DNA from 4 places in the Paenibacillus sp. S-38 genome. Region 1 is predicted to be linked to each of the others. Evidence: predicted binding sites of a transcription regulator. Region 1 holds the regulator's gene; each other region holds the start of a gene.
The links. The regulator Rex, encoded in region 1, represses fermentation and respiration genes when NADH is low (regulators of the CRP and FNR family bind a similar motif). The targets are predictions, from matches to a motif close to TTGTGAAATATTTCACAA.
Positions count from the first base shown of each region.

Region 2: ACP26L_RS08885 (DUF3147 family protein) is a predicted target of Rex. The motif match lies at 1,301-1,318, and genes of this name have one in related genera.
Region 3: nadA (quinolinate synthase NadA) is a predicted target of Rex. The motif match lies at 1,595-1,612, and genes of this name have one in related genera.
Region 4: ACP26L_RS19405 (NarK family nitrate/nitrite MFS transporter) is a predicted target of Rex. The motif match lies at 1,965-1,982, and genes of this name have one in related genera.

Region 1 is NZ_CP187970.1:3,238,278-3,241,375, reverse strand. It holds gene ACP26L_RS14990 (DUF47 domain-containing protein) at 1-512, shown strand, start outside; gene ACP26L_RS14985 (anion permease) at 574-1,569, shown strand; gene ACP26L_RS14980 (redox-sensing transcriptional repressor Rex) at 1,649-2,269, opposite strand; gene dinG (ATP-dependent DNA helicase DinG) at 2,266-3,098, opposite strand, start outside.
Region 2 is NZ_CP187970.1:1,857,967-1,861,064, reverse strand. It holds gene ACP26L_RS08895 (hemerythrin domain-containing protein) at 1-462, opposite strand, end outside; gene ACP26L_RS08890 (DUF3147 family protein) at 524-892, opposite strand; gene ACP26L_RS08885 (DUF3147 family protein) at 908-1,270, opposite strand; gene pflA (pyruvate formate-lyase-activating protein) at 1,574-2,314, opposite strand; gene pflB (formate C-acetyltransferase) at 2,391-3,098, opposite strand, start outside.
Region 3 is NZ_CP187970.1:7,787,235-7,790,332, reverse strand. It holds gene ftsH (ATP-dependent zinc metalloprotease FtsH) at 1-1,311, shown strand, start outside; gene nadA (quinolinate synthase NadA) at 1,637-2,575, shown strand; gene nadB (L-aspartate oxidase) at 2,675-3,098, shown strand, end outside.
Region 4 is NZ_CP187970.1:4,321,092-4,324,189, forward strand. It holds gene ACP26L_RS19400 (TetR/AcrR family transcriptional regulator) at 1-448, shown strand, start outside; gene ACP26L_RS19405 (NarK family nitrate/nitrite MFS transporter) at 561-1,880, opposite strand; gene ACP26L_RS19410 (hypothetical protein) at 2,141-2,479, opposite strand; gene ACP26L_RS19415 (hypothetical protein) at 3,080-3,098, opposite strand, start outside.

The sequences.
Region 1 (3,098 bases):
AGCCGCCGGCCAACTTCTACCCGCAGCTGAAGGATCTCGAACATAAAGGGGACCAAATCACACACCAGATCTACAAAGGGCTGAACAAGGTTTTTATCACGCCGCTCGACCGTGAGGACATCATGACCCTGGCCACCAAGCTCGACGACGTGCTCGACGGCATCGAAGCCACCATCGCCCGTTTCGATTACTTAAACATTACGGTTTCCGATAATTATATGAAGGAATTCTCCGCAGTCATCGTGGCCAGCTGTCAGCACATTCTCGATGCCTTCAAGCTTCTGGCCAAGAAAAAATACATGCAGCTCTCCGAGCACACGGTACAGATCAACTCCCTTGAGAACGAAGCTGACCGTCTGATGCGCGAAGGGATTCGTGAGATCTTCATGAATCCGAAAGACCCGTATCACGACTTTAAGCTTAAAGAGCTGTACGAGCGTCTGGAAGAAACAACGGATGCCTGCGAGGACGTGGCCGACATCTTAGACAGCGTAGTCCTGCGTTACTCCTAACGGGACCTGTTTGCTAATCCAACCCACCACTTGATCCAGCGGCAGCTTTAGGGAGGAACCCATGTTAACAACCATTATCATCATTGTAGCTTTGGCGCTGCTCTTTGACTTCATTAACGGCTTTCATGATACGGCCAACGCCATTGCCACTTCCATCTCGACCCGTGCTTTGAGCCCGAGAGTCGCGGTGATCGGTGCAGCGACTTTGAATTTTGTCGGAGCCATCTTCTCCTCGGAGGTTGCGAAGACGGTCGGTGGTTCGGTAGCCAACCCGGCCACCATTGAGAACGGCATGCATATAGTTATGGCGGCCCTGATCTCTGCGATTATCTGGAACCTGCTTACCTGGTACTACGGAATCCCTTCCTCCTCTTCGCATACGCTGATCGGTTCCCTTGCGGGAGCGGTTATCGCCGGCGCCGGAATGGGGGCTCTGAACTGGGCCGGCTTCAAATCCATCGTTCTTATTCTCGTCCTATCGCCTATCGTGGCCTTTGCTACCGGGTTCATTATTATGTGGATTATCCGGCAGCTTATTGTCGTGAGCGGAAACAGCTCCCGGACGAAGCTCAACCGTACGTTCCGGAGCTTCCAGGTGATTTCGGCCGCTCTGCTCTCCTTCTCCCACGGCGGGAATGACGCCCAGAAGGCTATGGGAATTATCGTCTTCGGTCTCGTCTCGATGGGATACCAGGACACGCTGGATGTCCCTCTCTGGGTGAAGCTTTCCGCAGCAACCGCGATGGGTCTCGGCACATCGATCGGCGGCTGGCGCATCATTAAGACGATGAGCAAGAAGCTTCTGAAGATCGAGCCGGTCAACGGCTTCGCGTCGGATCTGAACTCTTCCATTGTCATTCAGATCTCTACGCATCTTGGCATGCCGCTCTCCACCACGCATGTCATCTCGTCCTCCATCATCGGTACGGGTTCGGTCCTGCGGTTTCATGATGTGAAGTGGGCGACGGTTACCCGCATGGTGATGACCTGGGTCATTACGATTCCCATCTCCATGCTTCTTGCTTACCTTATTTACAAAATTATTTTCAGCCTTTAATTGAGATTAGTGCAAGAAAAGCCCGGAGCTTGGCTCCAGGCTTTTTTATGTTCACTATATTTACATGGTGTGGTTCAAATTAGTCCAAATAGTAGGCCAGGCTTTGAAGCTCGGTAGTAAAGTCGGCATGGTGCACCCGAACCTCGGTGGGAACCTTTATGATCAGAGGAGCAAAATTTAGAATCGCTTCCACGCCTGCTTCTACGAACCGATCCGCTACCTCCTGGGCTTCTGCCGCCGGCACCGTGATGATCCCGATGCGAACCTTCGCGTCCTGAATGACCTGGTTCAGCTCCGACATCGGTTTCACCTTTAGGTTATTGATCGATTCGCCGATTTTCGCTTCCTGTGCATCGAATACGGCGACAATCTTCATGTTATCCTTCAAGTAAGCGTTATAATTGCAAAGCGCCCTTCCCAGATTCCCCGCGCCCACCAGGGCGACGGGGATCACTTTGTCCAGTTTGAGGATCTGGCGGATCTTCTCGATGAGGTAATCTACATCATAACCGATCCCTTTTTTGCCGAACTCCCCGAAATAAGCGAGATCCTTGCGGATTTGGGCGGGGTTAAGATCCAGCTTTACGCCAAGATCCTGGGAGGAGACAGTCTGTACATTTTTTTTACTGAGCTCACTGAGGAACCTGAGATAGATCGGCAGCCTGCGGACAACCGCTTCCGATATTTTTATCGTCTTCATGCTTCGTTCTCACCCATCCACTGCTTTATTCTTGGCACGAGCTGACCCGAGTTCATATGCTCGATTCTGGGACCCGGGAGCGAGTACAGAAAATACTTGCCGTACTGCGTATCAATCACTCTCGTGTCGTAGATGATCACGATGCCTTTATCGGCCGCGGTCCGCACAAGCCGGCCGAAGCCCTGCTTAAAGCGGATGACCGCCTGGGGTACCGACAGCTTCATGAACGGGTTCATGCCCCGCTGCTTCAGCTTCTCTGTCTTGGCTTCCACGAGAGGGTGATTGGGCGGCTGGAAAGGAAGCCGTACAATCGCCAGGCAGGTCAGGGCATCTCCAGGAATATCGACACCCTCCCAGAAGGAACTCGTACCGAGCAGCACACAGGCTTTGCTGTTTTGAAACAACCGCGTCAGCTTGCTCCGGTTGCTGCTGTCAACGCCCTGTCCGAGCACCGTAATCCCGAAGGAAGCGAGCATATCCTTGAGTCCGGCATGAGCCAGCTTCAGCATCCGGTTGGAAGTGAAGAGCACCAGCATGCGGCCGCGTGTCTGTAGAGCTACTTCCGCCAGCGACGGAATCAGCCGGTCCATGAACTCCTTCTCTCCCGCCGCTCCCTTGAGCGTAGGAAAGTCTCTCGGGATGACAACCAGCGCCTGCTCCCTGTAATTGAATGGAGATGGCAGCAGCACCGTATGAAGCTTCCCATTCTCTTCGGCCTTCTTCAGCCCCAGCTGCTCGCAGGTATAGTCGAAGGACTTACCGACTGACAAGGTGGCCGAAGTGAGAATCACGCTGTCCTTCACGCCGAAGAACTGCGTCTGGAGCATTG
Region 2 (3,098 bases), 1.4 Mb from region 1:
CGGCAGCAGCAGTTCCTCCTCGGCCTCCAGATGCTCCCGTACCAGCCGGATTGCCTGCATCAGATCCTCAAGCACGCGGGACAGCACCGCTCCTCGGCCTCCGGCCTTCAGGCCACTCACCCCCTGGAAAAAGGAATCGAAAAACTCATCCGCCAGTTCGTGCTCCTTCTCCAACATCCAAAGCGAGGTCACGATGATATGCCCCTCCGGCGTACAAAACAGCTCCATCAGCCGCGGGAACAGATCATCCGTTTCCCACATCGAATGCAGATCCAGTTCGGCGCGCAGTACCGCGGCATCCCGGTGCAGATCGTCCAGCAGCAGCCGGTCCGGATAAGAGCCGTGTCCTCCTCTATCCACGCCTGCCGCCCGTATCTTCGCTTCGAGCGTACATACTTTCTCTCCCAGACTCCGGTGCTCTTCCGTCAAACGTCTCCACGCGGGTCCCAAATATGCTGTCATACCAATCCCTCCTAATTTAAATACTATCGAAATGGACCGTTCGCCCGTGGGCGGCAGTCCCTTATGAACTTTTGATCGACCGGCGGACCTTGTAGATGAGAAATGCGCTCAGGTACCAACACACGAGGCCGAGTCCCAGACTGAGCCACCACAGACCCGTCATTTTCATAAAATACAGCACGGTGACGACACAGACGGCGCATCCCGCCATACCATACACGGAGCCCCGGGCAATCTCGGATGCCCTTGCCGAGCCTTGCGCCCAGCCTACCATGAGTACCGCAACGATCATCACCGCCGGGAAGGTGGCGAAGATCCCGCCAAGCGCCTTCCATGGCAGCAGCACCGAGGCCGCATAACTCAGCACCACCGCACTTCCGCCCAGTACAAAACGCAGCAGCAAATCCTTCAGGTTCGTATTCATCGTCATCAGGCCAACCTTTCGTTATATGCTAAAGAGCAGATACGACACGCCGAGCGATACGGCGAACCAGCCGCCGATCGACAGCGACAGCCCCCTTTTCCATCCCCGCTTGGCACACAGATAGCCGACAGCAGCGGCGCATAGAATGTTGATCCCCATCCCGATCAGCGCCCCCTGGGACAGGGAGATCGAACGGGCCACGAGATCGCTGCCGGTGTGATCGAGCCGAATCGCTACGAGGGCGGCCAGATAGACGGCTGGAAAAGCCGCGAAGATGCCTCCGACGCTGCCTCCAAGCTTCTTGGAGAGCACGGAGGCCAAGACGACAGCCCCTCCACCGAACAGAAAACGAAGCAGCATAGCGGCAAGTGACAGGCGAACCATAGGTTTTCCCCTCCTGATTTCTCTTTACCATTGTGATTATTTTCACGTAGTTAAATCGAGGGATTCCTTGCAATGGGATGTCAAAAGGAATGCAATGAAACCATCAACTTATGTTTCCATTATACAGGTTGGAAGCAGCCGTAAGATGTGCGGCAGATCACTTACCGGCGAAAAATAAAGCATCGCCTGATCGCCTTTGTTCGACCGTTCTCACCGAACCCCGCCATCTTATCGCTCCCTTCCTTTCACGCTCCAACAAAAAGAAGGCCGTACCGTCGGTACGAGCCTCCTCATCAATCCTTGCTACAGCTGAACCGCCTGCGCCTGCTCCCGGCCTTCCTCGAGAAGCCGGTAGGCCCGCTGCACTTCCTTATCGTCCGGGGTCGGCACCCCTTCGAGCGGGTATTCGCGGCCGAGCTGCTGCCACTTGTATACGCCCATGCGGTGATAAGGGAGAATCTCCACCTTCTCCACCCGGCTGAGGCCGCCGATGAAGCGTCCGAGCGCGGTCAGATCCGCGTAGTCGTCCGTGACCCCGGGCACGAGCACGTGCCGGATCCAGAGCGGCTGCTCCCGCTCGGACAGCCAGGCTGCGAAGCGGAGGATCCGCTCGTTGCTCTGCGAGGTCAGGGCGCGGTGCTTCGCATCGTCCATCTGCTTGAGGTCGAGCAGGACGAGGTCGGTGACGCTCATCAGCTCTTCCACATGGTCCGGCTGGCAGTAGCCGGACGAATCCAGCGTGGTATGCAGCCCCCAGCGGCGCTTGCATTCCTTGAACAGCTCCGCGACGAAGGGAGCCTGCAGCGTCGGCTCGCCTCCGGTCACGGTAATGCCTCCGCCGGAGCGGCGGTAATATTCGAGATACGGCTCGATCTCGGACAGCACTTCGTCTACCGTGACGCTGCGGCCCCGGTTCGGGTCCCACGTGTCCGGGTTATGGCAGAAGCCGCACTGCAGGGCGCACCCCTGCATGAAAAGCACGAAGCGGATGCCCGGACCGTCAACCGTTCCGAAGGTGTCGATGGAGTGAATTCTTCCTTTCATGCGGGATGCGCTCCTTTTCATTAAATAATGGATAGAGTATGGCAAATGTTCGACTGACCCCACTGATTGCTGCGGCTTATACCCTGCCGTGGAACGTCCGGTTGATGACGTCGAGCTGCTGCTCGCGAGTCAGCTTGATGAAGTTGACCGCATAGCCGGAGACACGGATCGTCAGCTGCGGGTAGTTCTCCGGATGCTCCATGGCATCGAGCAGCTGCTCCCGGTCGAAGACGTTGACGTTGAGGTGATGACCGCGCGTGGCGGCATAGCCGTCGAGCAGGGACACCATGTTGTTCACCCGCGCCTCCTCTTCCTTGCCCAGCGCCTTAGGGATGATCGAGAAGGTATTCGAGATGCCGTCCAGGCAGCTGTCATATGGGATCTTCGCTACGGAAGCCAGGGAAGCCAGGGCTCCTTTGCGGTCGCGGCCGTGCATCGGGTTCGCTCCCGGTGCGAATGGTTCGCCGGCCTTGCGGCCGTCCGGCGTTGTGCCGGTCTTCTTGCCGTACACCACATTCGACGTAATCGTCAGCACCGACATCGTCGGCAGCGCATTCCGGTACGTCCGGTGCCGGCGCAGCTTGTTCATGAACGTCTCCGCCAGCTCGACGGCGATGGCGTCTACGCGCTCATCGTTGTTGCCGTACTGCGGGTACTCGCCTTCGATCTCGAAGTCGACGGCCGTGCCCCACTCATTGCGGATCGGCTTGACCTTGGCATGCTTGATGGCGCTGAGGCTGTCGGCCACCACGGAGAGTCCGGCGATGCCGCAGGCCATCGTACG
Region 3 (3,098 bases), 3.6 Mb from region 1:
GTAGCAGGCGAAGCTGGCGTGCCTTTCTTCTCCATCAGTGGTTCGGATTTCGTCGAGATGTTCGTCGGTGTCGGCGCCTCCCGTGTCCGTGATTTGTTTGAGAATGCGAAGAAGAACGCCCCTTGTATTATATTCATAGATGAGATCGATGCGGTCGGCCGTCAGCGCGGCGCCGGTCTCGGCGGCGGGCATGACGAGCGCGAACAGACGCTCAACCAATTGCTCGTCGAGATGGACGGCTTCGGTGCCAACGAGGGCATTATCATCGTGGCCGCAACGAACCGTCCGGATATTCTGGACCCTGCGCTCCTCCGTCCGGGACGCTTTGACCGTCAGATTACGGTCGACCGTCCGGATGTCAAAGGACGCGAAGCGGTACTGAAGGTTCATGCACGCAACAAGCCGCTGAACAAGGACGTGAAGCTCGACCAGCTGGCAAGATATACGACCGGTTTCACGGGAGCGGATCTCGAGAACCTGCTCAACGAAGCAGCGCTGATCGCCGCCCGCCGCAACCGCAAGGATATCTCCATGGAAGAGATCGACGAAGCGTTCGACCGCGTGATTGTCGGTACGCAGAAGAAATCCCGCATCATCTCCGAGAGAGAGAAGCGGATGGTGGCCTTCCATGAAGCGGGCCATACGATTGTAGGCGTGCACGTTGAGAACGCCGAGATGGTGCACAAGGTCACGATCATTCCGCGCGGCCGTGCCGGCGGGTATGTCATGATGCTTCCGAAGGAAGGCGAAGACCGGATGATGCAGACAAAGTCGGAGCTGCTCGACAAGGTCACCGGCCTCCTGGCCGGACGCGTGTCCGAGGAGCTGTTCATCGGCGAGATCGGGACGGGCGCCTACAGTGACTTCCAGCGGGCTACAGGCATTATCCGCCGGATGATCACGGAGTTCGGGATGAGCGAGAAGCTCGGACCGATGCAGTTCGGTACGACGCAGGGACAGGTCTTCCTGGGCCGGGATATCGGGCATGAGCAGAACTACAGTGACGCGATTGCTTACGAGATCGACCAAGAGATGCAGTCCATGATCCGTGCGTGCTACGACCGAGCCAAAGAGATTCTCTCCAAATACAGCGATCAGGTGAAGCTGATCGCCGAGACGCTCATCGAGAAGGAAACGCTCGAGAAGGAGCAGATCCAGGAGCTGATCGATACCGGGAAGCTGGGCCCCGTGGGCGGCGAGCTGGGCGTGAAGTCGGATGACCTGAAGATCAATATCCAGGGTCAGCCAGACAACGCCGGCAAGTCGGAGCTGGATCAGCTGTATGACAAGGAAGAGAAGAAAGAAGAATAGCAGGATGGGAAGACCGGTGCCTTCAGGGCGGCCGGTCTTCTTCTTTTGTAATCAGCTAGCTCCTCCCTGAGGGGCACGGAAGGTATTGCTTCGGATGCGGGACAGGTGCAGAGGAGAGCCTAACGGGTAGAACGAAAAGGGCTGTGACCGAGCAACTTTCCAGGAACATGGGCAAGAGGGACGCCTGCCTCTTAAAGGGGAGGGAATCCTTGGTTTTTGTGGGTATTTGAGCATTGACAGGTGGGGAAGGGTTGTGTAAATTAGGTGTAAATCTTTATATACCTTGTGAATCATTTCACGCGCTTGAAGAAAAGGAAGGTGCGTCATGGAAGCATTAGCGTTGGAGCGCAAAGCAGAACAGCAGCGGGAGCTCAAAGAGCGGATCGCCCAGCTGAAGAAAGAACGGAACGCCATCATTCTCGCACATTATTATCAGCGGGACGAGATTCAGGAAGTTGCCGATTTTCGCGGGGATTCCTTCCTGCTCGCACAGAAAGCCGCTTCGACCGATGCCGAGGTTATCGTTTTCTGCGGAGTTCATTTCATGGGGGAGAGCGCCAAGATTCTTGCACCGAACAAGACCGTGCTTATTCCGGATGAGAGAGCCGGGTGCCCGATGGCCGACATGGTTAACGTCGATGGGCTACGGGCATTAAAGAGACAGCATCCGAATGCGAAAGTCGTGGCGTACATCAATACTTCCGCCGAAGTAAAGTCCGAGACCGACATCTGCTGTACATCGGCCAATGCTATCAAGGTCATCAATTCGGTCGATTCAGACGAAGTGATCTGGGTGCCGGATAAGAACCTTGGTGACTATGTATCTAAGTTTACCGACAAGAAGATGATCATCTGGGAAGGGTACTGCAATACCCACGACATGCTGACGGTAAAGGACGTCGAGGAGATGAAGCATCTGCATCCGAACGCCCAGTTCGTCGTTCATCCGGAATGCCGTCCAGAGGTTGTCAAGATGGGTGACTTTGTAGGAAGTACAACCGCCATCATCAAATATTGTAAAGAATCCGACTGCCAGGAATTTATCGTAGGCACGGAAGATGGAACCGGGTATCAGCTTCGGTTGGATAGCCCTAACAAGACGTTCCACTTTGCTACGAAGTTCCTTGTATGCCCGAACATGAAAGTCAACAATCTCAAAAAAGTAGTGAAGTGCCTGGAGACCAATCAGCCGCAGATTTATGTGCCGCCGCACGTGGCTGATCAAGCCAGAGCATCCTTGGAGCGCATGCTGCAGGTTAAGTAGCATGCGCTGCTTTTTCTAACCGCAGGATCCTTTATAGGGTGATATCAGGAGATCGAGAAGATAAGCAGGAGTTCGAATAGACAGGTGGGAGCCAAGCTCATGATACCTCGTTATTTGGTGAATTTCGACGTGCGGGACCTTCCGCATGTACATACGGACGTAATTGTGATCGGCGCAGGTATCGCCGGTCTTTTTACCGCGCTGAAGGCGGCTGAGACCAAGAGGGTGCTCATGGTCACGAAGAAATCGCTGCTCGACAGCAATACGCGGTATGCGCAGGGCGGCATTGCTGCCGTGATTTCCGATGAAGATTCGCCGGCCTACCACCGCCAGGACACGCTGATTGCCGGTGCGGGGCTGTGCTCTTCGGCAGCTGTTGACGTATTGGTGCATGAAGGACCCAGCGGAGTCACGGACCTGATCCGGATGGGCACCGAATTCGATATGGAGGACGGCCGCTATGCGCTAACCCAGGAGGGAGCGCACAGCCAGCGGCGCATTCTGCACGCGCAGGGCGATGCTA
Region 4 (3,098 bases), 1.1 Mb from region 1:
CGAAATCGCCCTGGAAGCCTATAATTATGCGGCGGACTCCGTCGGCAGGAAATTTGCCGAAGCGCTTGCGGCAGAGACGTCTGCGGCGGGCCGTCTGCTCGCTTTTTTCCATGTCTATGGGGATGTGGTGAACAACCCGCCGTTCATCGGAGGCTGTCCCCTCCAGAACACGGCCGTCGAGAGTGACGACACTCATCCGATTCTGCGACAGAGGGCCCGGGAGGGGCTGCACCATACGCTGGAACGAATGAAAGATATCATCAGGGAAGGGATTCAGATGGGCGAATTCAAGGAACATCTGGACGTGGACGCCCTGGCTTCCTTTGCCTTCTCGCTGCTCGAAGGCGGCATTATGCTCAGCAAGCTGGAAGGAAGCAACCGGCATATGGAGATGAATACGGCCAGCTTCTCGTCTTATCTGGAGCAGGTCTGTTCCAAAGCACCTTGAGCGGCCCTCCTCCTCTTCCCCGCTCGGGCGCCGCATACAAAAATGCAGCCAGGCTCCTCCCGCTTACGGGAGTGTGCCGGCTGCATTTTTTATGGACGTTCCAGGCTGCCCCCTACCGATGGGATACTCGTGCCTTCGCCTTGGGGACAAACAGGCTGTCTGTGGACCTGCGCTGATAGTAGTACCAGTTCAGCGCGATCGATACCACGTAGAAGCCGATGAAGATATAGAAGGCCGAGACCGGGCTGCCTGTATTCGCCGTGGACCATCCAAAGAGCTTCGGAATGAAGAAGGAACCGTACGCCGCGAAGGCTGCCGTGAAGCCCAGAACCGGAGCGGCTTCCTTCACCGGGAAGATGCCGGGAATCATCTGGAATGTGGAGCCCGAGCCCGTCCCTGCGGCGAGGAAGAGAATCAGGAAGGCCGTCAGGAAGCCGCCGAATTCATGTCTGCCCATGAAGTAGATGACCATCGCTGCGCCAATCGTCATCACTACGAGTACCAGGGCGGTCACTCGGGCGCCCCCGAATTTGTCGGAGATCCAGCCGCCGAACGGACGGGCCGCCGCCGCTACGAATGCGCCGAGGAATGCAAGCGATACGTACTGCGGGAACTGGCTTTTCAGAAGCAGCGGGAAAGCGGCGGAGTACCCGATGAACGAACCGAACGTGGCCACATACAGCCAGGTCATGATCCAGGTGTGCTTGCGTTTGACGATAACGAACTGCTCGGCGACGGACTGCTTGGTACCCGGCAGATTATCCATTCCGAACCAGGCCGCTGCCGTCATGATGGCGATTGGCAGCACCCAGATGAACGCTGCGTTCTGGAGCCACACCTGGCCGCCGTTCTTCAGCAGCTGGCCGTCGCCGGCCAGGGCGGCGAAGGTGCCTGTCGTGATAATCAGAGGCGTTACGAATTGGACTACGGATACGCCCATATTGCCAAGACCGCCGTTAATGCCGAGCGCCGTACCTTTCTCCTTCTTCGGGAAGAAGAAGCTGATATTGGCGAGCGACGAGGAGAAGCTGCCTCCGCCAAGTCCGCACAGTGCGGCGAGCAGGAACATCACGGAGTAAGGCGTATCCGGGTTCTGTACGGCGAATCCGATGCCCACAGCCGGGATGGCCAGCACCGCGGTCGAGACGACCGTCCAATTCCGCCCTCCGAACTTGCCGACGGCAAAGGTATACACGAACCGCAGGGTCGCACCGACCAGCCCGGGGATCGCCGCGAGCGTGAAGAGCTGGTCCGGCGTGAAGTTAAACCCGATGTCGTTGAGGCGGACGGCGACTACGGACCAAATCTGCCAGACGATAAAAGCCAACATCAGGGAAGGAACCGAAATCCATAGATTGCGCTTGGCATGGCGCCGTCCTTCCTTTTCCCAAAACGCCGGATCCTCCGGCTGCCACTGCTGAATTCTCGCCATAACTCTCATTTCCCCTCGTTTTATTATTCTGAAGCGCTTCTGTTCTTATCTGTCTCTATCTTACTTGCCGAGGGGGCCGCGGAGATGTAAAGTGAGTCACAGATTTCTTGACAAAACAAAAAAGAGGGCGTCCGTTCACGGACCCCTCTTGGCGCAGCGTATAGACTATGCCCTCTTGTTTGACCGGGAGCGAGCCCCGGAGAGAGATACATTCCAAGGATTGCAACAATCCTTGGAACAAAGCGGCTCCCGCCGCTGGTCTACGGCCGGGAAGAGAGATGAGGCCGCGCTCTCTCTACGGCCGCACGCAGTCTGGTGCCGCTCCTGATCCGCGCTGCGGTCAGTGCGGCGACGCAGGCGGCCGTCAGCACGTACATCCAGCGGACCGCCGGCGCCTGCGTATCGGTCCCCTGAAAGAATCCGTGGATCCAAGCCATGACAAAGACCGGGTAAGAGAGCAGGTGAAGCCAGAGCCAGACCTTCTTCGGAAGGCTGCTCCGCAGATCCGTACTCGCTACGATGATAAGCATGCCGTAGGCCGACAGCGTTCCGAGCCCCGTCAGCCAAGGGGCATGGGTTGAAGCGAAGCGGATCAGCACCTCTGCCTAATCAAAGGGCATATAGGTGTCAATCACGGTATAGAAGCCGTGCAGCAGTCCGAGACCGAGCCCCAGATTGGTCATGCCGTTATGGAAGAAAAACGCCAGGCGGGGTTCTTTAAGATCTCTGCGTGCCAGTCTATACGTTTGTGCGCGGGAAGGAATGTGCAGGGGCGTCAATGTTGTTGAAGTCTTTGGGCGCCACAACGTTCGTTTTTTAAAAATAGCGGAGGCGAGGTATCTTATTGAGGCATTTCCCGCAACAATAGCGGAACTCAGATACCTTATCAGGGGGAACACGGGTCCGAAAACCGCGCCATCCCTACAGTAGCGCATCGGCGTTCCTTTATTTCCGGAGGGTACCATCGAAGCGTGGGAATAACGCGCCGTGCTTCCGCTATGTTCATAGACCGCTGGGGAGCTAGCAGAATCGTGCCCCGAAACTCTATAAAATCTATAAGGTGAACAAAAAAAATACCGCCCGGTGAGCGGTATTCTGCAATACAATTGTCATCCTTCTGCTGATTTCGCGAGCACGCTTGGAGAGCAGCGCTGCATCAAGCCCGAGGCCTTGTGTCCTGCTTGGGCCTGGTTTCCGTCTCAGCGATGGAGGTTACTT